DNA from 2 places in the Thioalkalivibrio sp. ALR17-21 genome. Region 1 is predicted to be linked to the other one. Evidence: predicted binding sites of a transcription regulator. Region 1 holds the regulator's gene; the other holds the start of a gene.
What was found. The regulator FliA, encoded in region 1, starts transcription of late flagellar genes. The targets are predictions, from matches to a motif close to GCTAAAGTTNNNNNNNNNNCNGCCGATA.

Region 1 (4,795 bases):
TCGCCAAAGATCTCCAGATCGATTTCCTTGCCCAGATTCCGGGAGAGATCGCGGATCACGCGAGGGAAACGGTTGAAGACCTTCTTCACCGGCTGCATGCGGGTCTTCATTACCGAGGCCTGGAGGTCGGAGGTCACCAGCGCCAGCGAACTGATCGCCTTGCCCAGTTCATCGTCCACGTGCTCGGAGCGCAGCATGCTCAGCCGGTTGCGCACCAGCACCAGCTCGCCCACAAGATTCATGATCTCGTCGAGGCGCTCGGTATCCACGCGCACCGAAGTCTCGCCCTGATTTCCGCCACCGCCCTGGCCGCCGCCCCCGGCACCCCCGCCGGAAGCACCGCCGCGCCCACCGCCGGACGTGGGCGCCGGACCGGAACTTTCCGCCTTCTGTTCCTTCCCGCCCGTGCCTCCGGGCGAGGCTGCCGCCGGCTCTGCGGCAGGCGCGGTGTCCGCGTGTTCGGTGCCGCCGGCCCCGGCGGCGGACGCCGAACCTTCCGGAACCGGTTCCGCAGCGGCGGACGGGCCCGGCTCGGCCGGTTCGGCCGGCGTGGTGGGTGGGCCGGCTCCTTTCGCCTGCAGTTCGTCGAGCAGGCTCTCGAACTCATCGTCGGTGATCTCGTCGTCGCCACCACCCGCGTCACCGCCATCCGTGGCCGCGACATCCGGGGCCGACTCCGCTGCCGTGCCCGGATCCACCGGTTTCGGTGGCTGGTCTCCGTGCAGGCTGTCCAGCAGGGCCTCGAACTCGTCGTCGGTGATCTCGTCCCCGGCACCCACGCGGACTTCGTCGTCGCCCGGCGCGTCATCCGCTGCCGGCGCCGGCTCGGCCGCTTCCTTCAGCGCCTCCTCCGGCCAGTCGTCGGCCGATCCCGGTGCTGCCTCCCCGGCCGGAGCCGCGTCCGGCGTTTCTTCCGCGACCGGGGCGGCTTCGTCCCCGCCGCCGGCGGCGGGGACCGTTTCGTTGCGCGCCATGCTTCGCAGGGTGTCGACCAGATCTTCGGGCGCCGGCGTCGGCTCCTGGCCGTCGCGCAGCTCGCCGAACATCACGTTGAGCGAGTCCAGGACCCGCAGCATCGTGTCCATCAGATGACCGTCCACCTGACGTTCGTGATTGCGCAACAGGTTGAAGACGTCTTCGGCGTTGTGGCAGACCGTCACCAGCGGGTCCAGCCCGAGAAAACCGGCCCCGCCCTTGATGGTATGGAAACTGCGGAAGACCGCATTCAGCAGATCGGTATCGTCCGGATGCTGTTCCAGGTCGATCAGCTGTTCGTTCAGGCCTTCCAGCAGCTCCCCCGCCTCGATCAGGAAGTCCTGGAGGATTTCGTCGTTGGGGTCGATGGCCATGCGGTCTCTCCGTTCCGGTGACTCGAATCGTCGGCAGATGGCTGCCGGTGCAAGGGGATCCCGGGACGGACCCTAGAACCCCAGGCTCGACAGCAGATCGTCCACCTCGTCCTGTCCTTGAACGACATCCGTGCCGGAATCTTGAGTGTGGGGCACCGCGGGTCCATGCCCGCGGCGGTCCTCCTCGCGTGCGGTTTCTTCCGCCTCCGGGGCCTGTTCGGCCGCCGCCCGGGCATCCTTCTCCAGGCGCCCGGAAGACAGGCGGATCAGCGAGACCAGGCTTTCCTCCAGGTCCGTGACCAGACGGATGACCCGCCGGATCACCTGCCCGGTGAGATCCTGGTAGCTCTGTGCCATCAGGACCTGCGACAGCAACCGGCGCAGTTCTTCGGTGTCCTTGCCGGTCTGTTCGAAAAACGCATCGAGTTCGCGCGCGAACTCGCGGAATTCCTCCACCGACAGTTCGCGGTTGCGGAACCGGGTCCATTTCTCGGTGAGTTCCGCGGCACGCCCGGCGAACGCCTCGGCAATCGGCAGGGACGATTCCACCGCATTCAGGGTTTCGTGCGTGGCCTGTTCGGTCTGGGTCACCACGTAACTCAGACGCTCGCGTGCATCCGGAATCTCGTCCTGCGCCAGCTCGACCAGACGCGAATCGCCCCGGAAGCTCTCCAGGGCCTCGTGCAGTTCGCGGGTCAGTTTGCCCAGTTCGTCGAACAGTTCGCGCTCGTAAGGCCGCGCGAGCTCCTGGATCAGGCGGCGCGAAGCCTCCTCGTCACCGCCTTCCAGAGCGCCCACCAGCTCCCGCGCCAGCGCGAGCCGGTCTTCCCCGGAGGCATTCTCTTGTTCGGTCATCGGGTCTCTCTTGCCGTGTCAGCCGGTCGCGGTATTCAGCCTTGAGCTTCAATACGTTCGAAGATCTTTTCGATCTTCTCCTTGAGCGTCTCGGCCGTGAAGGGCTTCACAATGTAACCGTTCACGCCGGCCTCTGCCGCCTCCACGATCTGATCGCGCTTGGCTTCGGCCGTGACCATCAGCACCGGCAACGATTTCAGCCGCTCGTCCTTGCGCACCTCGCGCAGGAGGTCGATGCCCGGCATGTTGGGCATGTTCCAGTCGGTGATCAGAAAATCGAAGTCGCCGTTCTGCAGCATCGGCAGGGCGGTGCTCCCGTCGTCGGCCTCCATGGTGTTGTTGAAGCCAAGATCCCGCAGGAGATTCTTGATGATGCGCCGCATCGTGGAGAAGTCGTCCACGATCAGGATTTTCATACCCTTGTCCACAGTTCGCTCCGGGAATGTGTTTGAACCTTAGAATATCTGCAGGGACTCGACGTCTTCGAGCCACGAGCCCAGACGCGCCCGCAGACGGTGCACCGCCTGGCTGCGGATCTGGCTGACGCGCGATTCGGTCACGTCCAGCACCGCACCGATCTCGCGCAGGTTGAGTTCTTCGGTGTAGTACAGGTTGAGCACCAGTCGTTCGCGCTCGGGCAGATCGCCCAGTGCGCCGGCCAGTTCCTCGCGGAACTCCCCGGCCTCGATGCGCCGCGACGGGGACTGCTCCTGCCCTTCCAGCACGCGATCCGCCTCGCCCTCCGGGCCGCCCACCTCGTCCAGCGCGAACAGATGGGCACCGGCATGATCATCCAGCATCTGGTAGTAGGTTTCCACCGGGACGCCCAGCTCCTCGGCGATCTCCGGAGCGCGAGCGGCGCGGCCCTCGCGGGCCTCCACCGTCTGCATCGCCTCGGAGATCCGCCGGCTGTTGCGGTGCACCGAGCGCGGCGTCCAGTCGCTGCGACGCAGCTCGTCGATCATCGCCCCGCGGATGCGGATCCCGGCGTAGGTGGCGAAGGTCGCCCCCTGGCCGCCTTCGAACTGCCGCGCGGCCTCGATCAGCCCCACCATGCCTGCCTGCACCAGGTCATCCACCTGCACCGAGGCCGGCAGCCGGGCCATCAGGTGATGGGCGATCCGATTCACCAGCTCGACGTGGTCCGCGACCAGCTGATCCGGTCCCCCGGTCCCCGCCCGGGCGTATCCCGAAAGTCTGTTCTTTGGCGTGTTCATGCGCTTTGCAGCATCCTCTCGACGAAGAATCCAACCCCCCCGCTGGCGCCGCGGGCCACCGGCCAGCCGTCGACCTTGCGCGCGAGCTCGAGGAACGCCCGTCCCGCCGGGCTGCCCGGGGACTGCTGCACCACCGGCGCCCGTTTCTGCACCGCCTGGCGCAGGGCATCATCCAGCGGAATCACGCCCACCAGATCCAGTATGACCTCCGGCAGATAGGTGGAACAAACCGCCTGCAGCTTCTGCATCACGCGTTCCGCCCCGGCACGGCCCTGCACCATGTTCGCGACCACGCGGAACCGGCTCACGCCATGATCCCGATGCAGGACCTTGATCAGCGCATAGGCGTCGGTCATCGATGCCGGCTCGTCGGTGACCACCACCAGGGTCTCCTGCACGGCCTGACAGAAACTGGTTACCGACTCCTGCAGCCCGGCGGCGGTGTCGACCACCAGCACGTCCAGCGGCCGCGTATACATGCTGAAGGCCTGGATCAGGCCGTGATGTTCCGGCCGGCTCAGGTTGGCCATGGTCGCGATCCCGGACGCGGAAGGCACCACGCGGATTCCCTCCGGGCCCTCGATGATCACGTCTTCCAGATCCTCGACGTCCCCGGTCACCAGGTCGTGCAGCGTCCGCTGCGGACGCAGGCCCAGCAGCACATCGACGTTCGCGAGCCCCAGGTCGGCATCGAACAGCATGACCTCGCGTCCCAGTCGGGCCAGTCCGACCGACAGGTTGACCGAGACATTGGTCTTGCCGACCCCGCCCTTGCCCGAGGCCACCGCGACGACCTTCAGGGGCTTAGTGTTGTGTGACATGATGTCCCTTCAGCACCGGTTGAATCATTTCGAGCGGCGCGGGCTCCTCGCCCGCGGCGGGTTCATCTTCGGATCGGGGCCGCCGGGCCTCGCGCTCCGAGGCCTCGCGCCGCCGCCAGGCCTGCATCGCCTCGTCGACCCAGGCGTCGGCCTCGCCGTGTTCGGGCTCTTCCTGCAGCGCCAGGCGCGTCAGGTGGCCAGTGTCCACGCGATGGAAATCCTCGGCGATACGCTGGCCGTCGCTCATGAACGCGACACCCAGCGGCTGGTCCAGCAGTACCGAAAGCACCTCCCCCAGCTGTTCCGCCTCGTCCAGCTTGGTCAGCACCAGGGCCGAGGGTTCCGTGGGGGCGAATGCCTCCAGCACCCGCCGCAGGGCCATGCCCTGGGTGGTGGCCGCGATCACCAGCCAGGTCTCCGCGCGCACGTCCGCAGGCATGTCCGTCAGCAGGGGTTCCCGCGGAGCGGTTCGGGGGGACTGCCCGGCGGTATCCACCAGGATCAGGTGCCCACTGCCCGCCGAACGACGCGCCATCTCGCGCAGCTCGGCCTC
Region 2 (4,795 bases), on a different contig from region 1:
GCGAATCTGGTGGCGGGGGCGGCCCGCGACCTGTTCCGGCCGGGAATGCACGGCACCACCTTCGGCGGCGGTCCGCTGGTGTCGCGCGCGGCGCTGGCGGTGCTGGACGTGATGCAGGAGGAGGCCCTGTGCGAGCAGGCCGAACGCCAGGGGCAGGCACTGCGCCGGCAGTTGCAGGAGCGCCTGGGCCACCGGCCGGAGGTCGTGGAGATCCGCGGCCGCGGCCTGATGCTGGGGATCGAGCTGGATCGGCCGGCCGGCGAGCTGGTGGGACAGGCGCTGGAGGCCGGGCTGATCCTGAACGTGACGGCGGAGCGGGTGATCCGGTTGCTGCCGCCGCTGATCATCGACGACGAACAGGTCACGCAGATCGCGAACGGCGTGGCCGACCGGGTGGATGCGTTTCTGGCATCCGGGGCCACCAGGGAGGCTTCTGCATGAATCCGCGCCATTTTCTTTCGTTTCTCGATCTGTCCGCCGAAGAGACGCGCGCGGTGCTGCACCGCGCGATCGAGCTGAAACGCCAGCTGAAGGCGGGCGAACACCATGACGACCTGCTGCGGGGCAAGACCCTCGGAATGATCTTCGAGAAGTCGTCGACCCGCACCCGCGTGTCCTTCGAGGTGGGCATGCAGCAGCTCGGCGGCAACGCGCTGTTCCTGTCGCCGCGGGATACCCAGCTCGGGCGGGGCGAGCCGATCGAGGACACCGCACGGGTGCTTTCGCGCATGGTGGACTGCGTGATGATCCGCACCTATGAGCACGAGAAGGTGGAGCTGTTCGCGCGGCATTCCTCGGTGCCGGTGATCAACGGGCTGACCGATCTGGAGCATCCGGCGCAGCTGCTGGCGGATCTGCAGACCTTCTTCGAATACCGTGGCGACATCCGCGGCAAGCGCGTGGCGTGGATTGGCGACGGCAACAACATGTGCCACAGCTACATGTATGCCGCGCATCTGCTGGACTTCGAGCTGATGGCGGCCTGCCCCGAAGACTACGAACCGGAATCCTCCGTGCTGGAGGCGACCCGCGATCACGTGACCGTGACCCGTGATGCCGGCGAGGCGGCCGCGGGTGCGGATCTGGTCGTGACCGACGTGTGGGCGAGCATGGGCCAGGAGCAGGAGAAGAGCGCGCGGCGCCAGGCGTTTGCCGGGTTCTTCGTGGATCAGGCCCTGATGGATCGCGCGCAGCCGAATGCCCTGTTCATGCACTGCCTTCCGGCACATCGCGAGGAAGAGGTGGCCACCGACGTGCTGGAGGGCCCGCAGAGCGTGGTGTGGGACGAGGCGGAAAACCGCCTGCATGCGCAGAAGGCATTGATGGAATTCCTGGTGCGCGCGGCGGGCTGACGCATGCAGGAGACGACCGGGGAGGGGGAGCGAACGCCGCCGCCGGGCGCCGGGGGCGGCCCCGGTGACGACCGCGGCGAATCCCCCGCCGGAAGCGCGCTGCGTGCGCGCATCGGTCTGTTTCTCGGGCCGCTGGTCTTCGTGGTCTTTCTGCTGGTCCCGCCGCCGGAGGCCTTCTCCCCGGAGGCCTGGCGGGTCCTGGGCCTGACTCTGTTCATGGCCGTGTGGTGGATCAGCGAGGCGCTGCCCATTCCGGTCACGGCCCTGCTGCCCATCGCCCTGCTGCCACTGACCGGCGTGGTGGCGATGGACGAGGCTACCGCACCCTACGCCAATCCCACCATCTTCCTGTTCATGGGCGGTTTCGCGATCGCCCTGGCGGTGCAGCGCTGGGGCCTGCACCAGCGGCTGGCGCTGGCGATCCTGTCGCGTTCCGGCCGCGGGCTGCACACCCTGGTGGGCGCCTTCATGCTGGCCACCGCGGGTCTGTCGATGTGGGTCAGCAATACCGCCACCGCGGCCCTGATGTTGCCGATCGCCCTGTCGGTGCTGGGGCTGATGGAGCGCGACGGGGGCCAGGGCCTGCAGGGCATGGCGCCGGACAGCCGCAGTCCGGCCCTGGCGCTGCTGCTGGGCATCGCTTTCGCGGCCAACATCGGTGGCATGGCCACCATCATCGGTTCCCCGCCCAATGCGCTGACCGTCGCGTTTCTCAATGACCGCTACGAGCTCGGGATCGGTTTCATCGACTGGATGCTGCTGGGCCTGCCGTTGTCGCTGACCCTGCTGGTCATTGCCTGGTTCCTGCTGACCCGCTGGGTGTTCCCGGTGCATCGCATCCGCCTCAACGGGCTCGACCGCATGCTGCAGGAGCAGGTAGGCGATCTGGGGCCGTGGAGCCATGCGGAGTTGCGCGTGGCGGCGGTGTTCCTGGTGGTGGCGCTGGCCTGGATGTTTCGTCCCCTGCTGGAGGCGTGGCTGCCGCTGGAACTGACGGACGCCGGGATCGCGATCCTCGGGGCGGGGCTGCTGTTCCTGATCCCTTCCGGGGCCTCGGGTCAGCGGCGGCTGCTGTGCTGGGACAACACGCGGGAGCTGCCCTGGGGGGTGCTGCTGCTCGTGGGTGGCGGTCTCAGTCTCGGTTCCGCCATTGAATCCTCGGGCCTGGCGGAACTGACCGCCGAGGCGCTGATGGGCGCGCAGGCGTGGCCGCTGCTGCTGGTGATCGCGGGGGTGGTGCTGGTCACCATGACCCTCAGCCACGTGACCAGCAATACCGCTACCGCCGCCACCCTGCTGCCACTGGTGGCCGCTCTCGCGCTGCGCATGGATGTGCCGGTGGGACTGATGACCCTGCCGGTGGCGTTCGCCGCGTCGGTCGCGTTCATGTTGCCGGTGGCCACGCCGCCCAACGCCATCGTGTTTGCCTCCAATCGCCTGCGCGTGGTGGACATGATCCGCGGCGGGGCCCTGCTGTCGGTGGTCGCCATCGTGCTGGTCAGCCTCGCGGTGTATGCGCTCGCCGAGCCGTTGCTGCTGCGGCACGTGGGCTGAGTGCGTGGGGAGGCGTGTGACCCGCGCGGCTCAAGTCGGGCCGCGGCCGGCCGCTAGCGGGGGCGAGAGACTCGTAGCATGGCGCCCGTAATCCCGGGCGCGAAGAAAGCTTCAAGGGAGAGAGAGATGCTCAGGAATATCCGTATCGGAACGCGCTTGATGGGCGGCGTCACCATCGTTGTGGTGGCGGTCGTGGTGCTCACGCTGGTGGTGGTGATGAACAGCCTCGGCAACATGGCGGACCGCGCGGAGCAACGGGAACTGAACGACCTGAGCGGGCTGCTGATCCGCCAGCTGGAGCAGGAAGCCGAACGGGGCGAATCGATGGCGCGGGCCATCGCCGAGATTCCGGTGATTCAGCAGGCGTTCGCCGAGGGGGATCGTGAGCGCCTGCTGGAACTGACCCAGCCGGGATATGGCCAGCTGCGCGACGAGCATGACGTGCGCCAGTATCACTTCCATACGCCGCCGGCGACCTCTTTCCTGCGTACCCACAGTCCCGACAACTACGGCGACGACCTGTCGGACGTGCGCCAGACGATCCTGGAAGTGAACCGCAATCGGCAGCCGATTACCGGGCTGGAAGAGGGCCCGTTCGGCATCGGGATCCGCGGGATGGTGCCGGTGTCCTACCAGAACGAGCACATCGGCTCGCTGGAATTCGGCATGGCCTTCGATGACGCATTCTTCGAGTCCTTCACCGAAGAAACCGGATCACCCGTGGCGGTACACCTCGATCGTGATGGCGGTTTCGAGGTCTTTGCCGGCACCATCAATGGCGAGTCGACCTTCAGTCGGGAGGAGATGCGGCGCATCCTCGACGGCGAGGAGATGATCCGCAACGTTCGCCACGACGGCCGCCCGATGGCCGTGGTCGGGCGCGCGGTGGAGGATTTCTCCGGCGAGCCGGTGGGCGTGCTGGAGCTGATGGTCGATCGCAGCGAATACGTGGCGATGGCCCGCAATGCCACCACCACCGTGGTGGCGGTGGGCGTGGTCGCCATTGGTCTCGGCCTGCTGCTGGCCTGGCTGCTGTCGCGCAGCATCGTGCGGCCGCTGCGCCAGACCGTCACGCGCCTGGACGACATCGCGTCCGGCGATGGTGACCTGACGCGCCGGCTGGAGGCCGACGGCAACAATGAGCTGGGGGATCTGGCGGCGGCGTTCAACCGCTTCGTGGGCAAGATCCAGGACCTGGTCAAGGAAGTCGCCGCCGGTGGCGACCAGGTGGCGGCCGCGGCCAACGAGCTGTCCGCGACCAGCGAACAGACCAACGGTCAGGTCACGCGGCAGAAGGACGAGGTCGACCAGGTGGCCACCGCGATGAACGAGATGACCGCGACGGTGGCCGAGGTCGCGCGCAACGCCTCCGACGCGGCCACGGCGGCCCAGACCACCGACCAGGATGCCAACGCCGGGCGCGAGCTCGTGCAGCAGACGGTGCAGTCGATCAACCATCTGACCTCGCAGGTGGACAACACCGCCGAAGTGATCGAGCGGCTGTCGACCGACGCCGAGCAGATCAACAAGGTGCTGGAGGTGATCGGGGACATCGCCGATCAGACCAATCTGCTGGCGCTTAACGCGGCGATCGAGGCGGCCCGGGCCGGTGAGCAGGGGCGCGGCTTCGCGGTGGTGGCCGACGAGGTGCGGACCCTGGCGAGCCGGACCCAGGATTCGACTCACGAGATCCAGGGTATGATCGAACGCGTCCAGAACGGCACGCGCGAGGCGGTTCAGGCGATGGAAGAAGGCAAGAACCGGGCGCATTCCAGCCGCGAGAAGGTGAACGAGGCGGGCGAGTCGCTGGAGTCGATCACGCAGTCGGTGACCACCATCTCGGAGATGAATACGCAGATCGCCAGCGCGGCCGAGGAACAGTCCTCGGT

Region 2: a site for FliA is predicted at 2,935-2,962, ahead of G020_RS0108960 (methyl-accepting chemotaxis protein). Genes of this name have one in related genera too.

Annotation. Positions count from the first base shown of each region.
Region 1 is NZ_ATUL01000007.1:57,252-62,046, forward strand. Features, by position in the region: gene G020_RS0105425 (chemotaxis protein CheA) at 1-1,349, opposite strand, end outside; gene G020_RS0105430 (protein phosphatase CheZ) at 1,422-2,204, opposite strand; gene G020_RS0105435 (chemotaxis response regulator CheY) at 2,240-2,620, opposite strand; gene G020_RS0105440 (RNA polymerase sigma factor FliA) at 2,660-3,421, opposite strand; gene G020_RS0105445 (MinD/ParA family protein) at 3,418-4,242, opposite strand; gene flhF (flagellar biosynthesis protein FlhF) at 4,226-4,795, opposite strand, start outside.
Region 2 is NZ_ATUL01000014.1:70,299-75,093, forward strand. Features, by position in the region: gene G020_RS0108945 (acetylornithine transaminase) at 1-441, shown strand, start outside; gene argF (ornithine carbamoyltransferase) at 438-1,352, shown strand; gene G020_RS0108955 (SLC13 family permease) at 1,356-2,906, shown strand; gene G020_RS0108960 (methyl-accepting chemotaxis protein) at 3,033-4,795, shown strand, end outside.